2 regions of the Pseudoalteromonas sp. ABE4_541 genome follow, and region 2 is predicted to be linked to the other one. Evidence: riboswitches for the same ligand, from Rfam matches in the RefSeq annotation. Region 2 holds a riboswitch; the other holds the start of a gene.
The links. A riboswitch is a leader RNA that binds a small molecule or an ion and turns the genes downstream of it on or off. The one in region 2 is predicted to bind cobalamin.

Region 1 (3,415 bases), on a different contig from region 2:
GGATCACGAATTATATGGTTGAAATTGGTGGAGAGCTGCGGGTTTCAGGCTCGAAACCGAACGGTGTACCATGGATTATTGCGATAGAGCAGCCTGATGCGCCAATGGGAACGCGTCAATCTCATAGAGAGCTTAAACTTGGAAGTACAGGAATAGCGACATCTGGTGATTACCGTATTTTTTATGAAATGGATGGCGAAACGTTTACCCATTTGATTGACCCCGCCACGGGCATGCCCGTAAAGCATGAGTTGGTATCAGTTACGGTTCTTCATCCTTCAGCGATGACTGCAGATGGCTTGGCAACGGCCTTAACTATAATGGGTACGGAGCGAGCAAAAACGTACGCACAAGAACATAACCTTGCCGTGTACTTGATCAGTAAGTCTCCAGAAGGCTTAAAAACGTATGCCAGTGATGCTTTCAAACCATATTTGTGAGCGCAGAATAACCGCGCTATAATGCGTGGTGTTTAAAACCGTCATTGGCCCAAAGCATGTTGGGCCAATTATCACCTTAAAAGGGCTTATACAATGTCGCTGTTTCTTCTTACTTTTGGTTTACTGATTTTGATTATTGCTGCGATGGCAGTCGGCGTGATTGTGCAGAAGAAGTCAATGGCGAGCAGCTGTGGTGGTTTAGGCGCAGTAGGTGTTGAAAAAGCCTGTGACTGCGATGACCCGTGCGATAGACGCAAAAAACGCATGGCAAAAGAACAAGCTTGGAAAGAAAACCAAATTCTGTAGCTGTTTTCTAATAGCCTTGAAATGCGAGCTACGGCTCGCATTTTTGGTTGTCTTCAATATTTACTCAAGCCCGTACATCAAAAGTTGTATTTTAGCCATCTAGACAGCATAATGACGCCATATTGTTGTTAGTGATACTTGGGAATGAGTTGCAAATACTCAACTGTCCCCGCAACTGTGAAGGTCGCTTAAAGTGACCAAAGTCAGATACCAAGATTAACAAATTAACTCTTAGCGGGCGTACTATGAGTCACAGTCAATCCTCCACTTTTTAGTGCTTTACTTATGTAACGAGTACTTGTTGTCTGTGTGTCCGTTCGTTTTTATTGAAAGGTCAACATGACACAACCAATGGCGAAAGCCCCAACAATACTGCAAGTTCAACAACTTGAATTGAAGATCAATCAACTCGAGATCCTCAAAAAGATCAGTTTTGATGTTAATCGGGGGGAATTTGTGGGTTTGTTAGGGCCTAATGGTGCTGGTAAGTCATCCTTGTTGCGCTGTCTATATCGTTATGTACCTCCTTCTAGAGGTTCCGTGTCGTTGTATGGAAAGCAGCTAGAGCGCTATACACGACAAGCATATGCCAAGAAAGTCGCGGTTGTACTACAAGAGGTGCCAGAACAATTCAATTTAGAAATGCATGAAGTTGTTGCAATGGGTCTGACACCTCACAAAACATTATTTTCTTGTTTAGGTCAAAAAGAGCGCCAATTGATTGATGCCGCAATTGATAAAGTCGAATTGACCCATAAATCTCATCAAATATTTAGCTCACTTTCTGGTGGAGAAAAGCAACGGGTGATGATCGCTCGCGCGATTGTACAACAACCTGAGTTACTCATTATGGATGAACCAACGAGTCACCTTGATGTGAAGTATCAAATTCAAATTATGGAACTTGCTAAGTCTTTGGGTATCAGCGTCTTGGCTTCTTTTCATGATTTAAATTTAGCGTCAGCGATGAGTGATAAATTGCTCGTGCTCAAAGGAGGGAAATTGGTTGCACAAGGCGACCCTGCTGACGTTATAACACCTCAGTTACTGAGTGATGTGTTTGGTGTGTGTGCCGAGGTGAGCCGCTTGCCGAGTTTTCAAGGTAATACACGACAAGTACCGCATATTCGTTATCATTACGGATATATTCAATGAGCCGTTTGCCTTTCAGTATCTTTTTGAGCGCTGTGGTAGCGATTAGCTTTTTGGGTGCATTAAGTTTAGGTGCAATACCTATCGCTTTATCTGATGTGGTACAAGCGCTTTTTGCTTACTCGGACACCCAGCTGGAGCATAAGGTCATTATTGAATTGCGACTACCACGTGCGATCTTAGCTTTTTTTTCTGGTTGTGGCTTGGCGCTGGCAGGACTTATTTTGCAAACGGTAACTCGTAATCCTTTAGCTGATCCTTACCTATTTGGTGTATCTTCTGGCGCTTCATTCGGTGTGGTGCTGTTATTTGCATTTACTGGTGTGCAAGCTGGACTCTGGTTATCGGGGGCTGCCTTTTTAGGTAGTCTTGCAGCCATGATCTTGCTATTGATTATTGCCAGAAGCCAAGCAAGTAGGCAAGTTGAGTCTATGTTACTTGCCGGTGTCGCTCTATCATTCTTATTTAGTGCTTGTACCAGTTTACTTTTGTATTGGAGCGATCCACAAGCCATCAGTGCCATTATCTTTTGGACTTTAGGCAGCTTTAGCCGCGCACAATGGCAATGGCTTTGGTTACCTTGTTTCGTCGTGGGAGCTTGCCTATTTGTGGTGCTGCTTTACCGCCGTGTTCTAAATACATTACTGCTTGGCGATGAAAGTGCAATTACATTAGGTATAAACGTTAATAGGGTACGCCTTGGTATGTTGATAGTCAGCTCTTTGGTAACGGCGGTACTCGTTGCTTCATGTGGGGGAGTTGGGTTCGTGGGGTTAATGATCCCACATATGGTACGCTTTTTTATTTCCCAAGCTTCTACACTTGGACTGGTTTGTATCACCATCGCTGGTGGAGTGTTTATGCTCTGGGTTGATGTTCTCGCTCGTACCATGCTGAATAACCAAGAGTTACCTGTGGGTGTGATCACTGCTGCCATTGGCAGTGTGTTCTTTTTGTTCTTATTGGTCACGCGAAAAAACAATTAACGGGGTGATGATTTTGAAGACATTAATGATACAAGGCACAACGTCAGATGCAGGTAAGAGCACGCTTGCTGCTGCTCTTTGTCGTGTATTTGCTCGTCGAGGTATCAAAGTGGCACCGTTTAAACCACAAAATATGGCTTTAAACAGTGCGGTAACCCCCTGTGGTGGAGAAGTTGGCCGAGCGCAAGCGCTGCAAGCTATTGCAGCCAAAGTGGAATTGAGTACCGACTTTAATCCTATTTTACTCAAACCAAATAGTGATACAGGCGCGCAAGTGATCATCCATGGTAAAGCGATCAGTAATATGGAAGCTGCAAAATATCATGATTACAAAAAAGTGGCGATGGCGGCCGTATTGGAGTCACACCAACGTTTGCAAAATGAGTTTGAGGTTATTGTTGTTGAGGGGGCTGGAAGTCCTGCCGAGATTAATTTGCGGGAGAATGATATTGCCAATATGGGCTTTGCCTGTGAGGTAGGCTGTCCTGTTATTATTGTCGCAGATATCGATAAAGGCGGTGTGTTTGCCCA
Region 2 (3,415 bases):
TTATGAATATCACAAGGAGCAAAGGCATCCGAAAAAAATTCCTGATAAGTTTGCTCTATATCAACTTCGGCCGGCTCGTTGCAGGCGCCAAGATAGGTATCACCATTGCCTGTTGCTTTAACATGGTTAGCTGCCAGCTTTAAAGCCCCCATTGAGGTACTGACAAAATAGAGCCGTTGACTTGGTTGCAGCTGATTTTTTATTTTACCGAGATCTTGCATACCATTATGTGAAATAAATAGGCACGCATCGTGTTGTAAATAGGGTTGAATATCAGAGAATGCTTGCTGCAGCTGATAAGCTTTGACGCAAACAAAACAGTGCGAAATAGCCATTTTAGCAAGCGCGCTGGTATTACAAGGTGTATAAGACGCGTTTATTTTGCTGGTGTGGTTATCTAGAGTGTAAAGTAGCTCGCTTGTTGAGGGCTGCCTGCCGACCACAGTGACCTTGTGCTTTTGACTTAGCTTTTGCGCGAATGAGAGCCCAATTGCCCCTGCGCCAACAATATGCACATTAGCCATGTTTTTTAAGTCGCCATTTGTATATTGCACAATAGGTTAAGTAATAACTGAGCGCGCCGGCAAAGTCGGCGATAAAATCACCCAATGAGGCTTCTCTGTAGGGGAGGCTGTCTTGCATCACTTCAATGCCAATACCATAACTCGCTAATAGCACCAGTTGCGCTATCATTGGCCATTTGAAGGCGTGATGCATGATAAATGCGAGGCCAAAAAAGATAACAAAATGAACGACTTTATCGGCATGCTCGATGCGTATACCGGAATGTTGAAATTCTTTAGCAAATAAAAAAGTACAAATAGCCAAAGTGATTAACAGCAATACTTGATAAACCCGTCTTGTCACAAAAAGTCCTACTAAATGATGAGCTCTAAATTAGGGCCAGTATATCACTGAAAACTGGCTGGTGGGTGAATATCACATTTTTACCCACATTCTAATTTTGATTGATATAATTGCGTTATTCATATTTTAGGAGAGTAACATGCCTTCTTTTGACATTGTGTCTGAAATCGAAATGACAGAAGCAAAAAACGCGGTTGATAATGCTAAGCGCGAACTTGAAACACGCTACGATTTTCGTGGTGTTGATGCCTCAATTGAACTGACAAATGAGGTGATCACACTCAAAGCGGAAGCCGATCCACAAGTCATGCAATTATTTGACATTTTGGCTAGTAAAGCGTCAAAGCGTGGTCTTGATGTGTCGAGTCTTGAATTGAAAGACATTGAGCGAGCTGGTAAAAACGTATCGCGTAAAGTGGCTTTGAAACAAGGGATCGATAAAGACATGGCCAAGAAATTGGTTAAACTAATCAAAGATTCAAAAATTAAAGTACAAGCCGCAATTCAAGGTGAAGAGGTGCGTGTTACAGGTAAAAAGCGTGATGATTTACAAGAAGTAATGCAATTAATTCGTACTTCTGAGTTGGGTCAGCCATTCCAATTTAAAAACTTCCGCGACTAATTCTTTTTGCCCACCTTTCAGTGTTGTAACAGAGCGCACATATACTAAAGCAAGCTAAATATATAGCTTGCTTTAGATTTCTAGACGTCCATTGACAATCTTTTCTAAAGTTCGCACAATAGCGCCTCTTTTCAAGGTGCTTGGCTTGATGATTTTAACGATCACATTTGATTATGGTGTTTTCAAAAATAGCTAAGATAATCGGGAAGTTGGTGACAATCACAGGAGTGAGCGAAATCCAGCACTGCCCCCGCAACGGTGATGCCACTATGGGCTAAGTCCGGAGACCGGCCTTGATGTACTTTACTTGTTTTACTTGTGCGGTGGGCGCAAGTTTGGGGATATCATGCAAAACAAATCTATGCTTGCGGTGGCTGTGTTCGCTGCTGTGTCATCATGTGTATCTGCACAAACAGATACACAATCTATTGAACGTATTACGATTACGGCTAATAAATTTGAACAACCTATCAATAATGCTTTAGCAACGGTTAATGTGCTTGAGCGTGTTCAAATTGAGCAAAGTAATGCCCGTGATTTACCTTCTTTGCTTAATACCATCGCCGGTGTTGATGTGGTTCGAACGGGCGGTTTTGGACAAACTGCTAGCGTATTTCTGCGCGGTGCTGCAACTAAGCATTTGCTGGTCTTAGTCGATGGTGTACGTATAAGTGATGCCAACTCTGGCAGTGTGTCGTTTACCAACATTCCAGTAAACAGCATCGAACGTATCGAAGTTGTAAAGGGCGCGAGAGCCGCTATTTATGGCTCTGATGCGATGGCTGGGGTGATTAATATCATTACGCGTCAAGCACAACAGCATGAAATCGCCCTAACAGCTGGCGGCCATAATTATGTGAATTACCAGCAGTCGGGTAAGTTATCATCGGGAGATTTGTCTTTAAGTTTTAATCTTGGATATGAAGATACTGATGGATATGACGTAAAGAGTAAAGATTCTGCCGCACCACTGAGCAAAGATCATGATAGTGATGGTTATACCAATAAAAACTTTGGGTTTAACTTAAATTATGATCATGCGCTTTTAGGGTCTTTGTCGGCAATTGCACAGTACAGTGAAGGGGATGGTGAGTATGATAATGAATGGGGTAATGATGCCTATGAGTTTGAAAACTACACCGGCCGGTTCGCATGGGAAAAGCGAGTTGATAAACTTGTTCATCACGCTAGTGCGAGCTTCTCACAACAGGAGAATACCCAAACGGGTACGCCCAAGCATGATGTGTACAGCACAGAGCGAGTAGAGTTCGAATATAGAGCATTGTATGACATCAGTGACGCGTTAAAAGTCAGTGCTGGTTTTAATCAGCTAACAGAAGATTTAGGTAACGCGACTGCTGAGTTTACTCATTCAGAGCGAACCAACAAGGCAGCGTTTGTCGGTGGTTTTTATGATGATGGTACGCTGTTGGCTAATGCCGTGGTAAGAACTGATGACTATGACTTTCATGGCCGTGACACAACTTACACCGCAGGTTTGGGTTATGTCGCTAATAAGTACGTGACGTTTAGAGTCAATCACGGTACTGCTTTTAGAGCGCCCACATTAACCCATGCATTCGTAAAAAACAGTCCTTGGTATTTGCCAAACCCCAGTGTAAAACCGGAACAGGCGAGTAATAACGAGTTAGGTCTGTCAGTTAAAACGGCAAGCGCTCGCTTTGATGTTGCCGTTTTTCATAACAAAATTGACAAAATGATTGTTAGTTTGCCAAACACTACGGGTAAGTATGTCGCACAAAATGTGGAACAAGCCACTATGAAAGGGGTTGAGCTATCGGCATCGACTTCAGCTTTTGGCTTTGAGCATGATATGAATTTGACTCTACTTGACGCGAAAGACAAGTCGACTGGCAAGAAATTGGTTCGTCGCCCAGATACAGCGTTTAATTATACCTTGTCTAA

Region 1: linked by a shared signal. The riboswitch ahead of ACW689_RS08545 (ABC transporter ATP-binding protein) and the one ahead of ACW689_RS16500 (TonB-dependent receptor domain-containing protein) in region 2 are both predicted to bind cobalamin.

The regions. Positions count from the first base shown of each region.
Region 1 covers NZ_JBSVEM010000007.1:21,583-24,997, reverse strand. Annotated here, with positions in the region: gene ACW689_RS08555 (FAD:protein FMN transferase) at 1-440, shown strand, start outside; gene nqrM ((Na+)-NQR maturation NqrM) at 534-746, shown strand; cobalamin riboswitch at 848-972, shown strand; gene ACW689_RS08545 (ABC transporter ATP-binding protein) at 1,086-1,901, shown strand; gene ACW689_RS08540 (FecCD family ABC transporter permease) at 1,898-2,884, shown strand; gene ACW689_RS08535 (cobyric acid synthase) at 2,898-3,415, shown strand, end outside.
Region 2 covers NZ_JBSVEM010000018.1:71,252-74,666, forward strand. Annotated here, with positions in the region: gene ACW689_RS16485 (ketopantoate reductase family protein) at 1-524, opposite strand, end outside; gene ACW689_RS16490 (VanZ family protein) at 517-867, opposite strand; gene ACW689_RS16495 (YajQ family cyclic di-GMP-binding protein) at 1,007-1,489, shown strand; cobalamin riboswitch at 1,647-1,799, shown strand; gene ACW689_RS16500 (TonB-dependent receptor domain-containing protein) at 1,836-3,415, shown strand, end outside.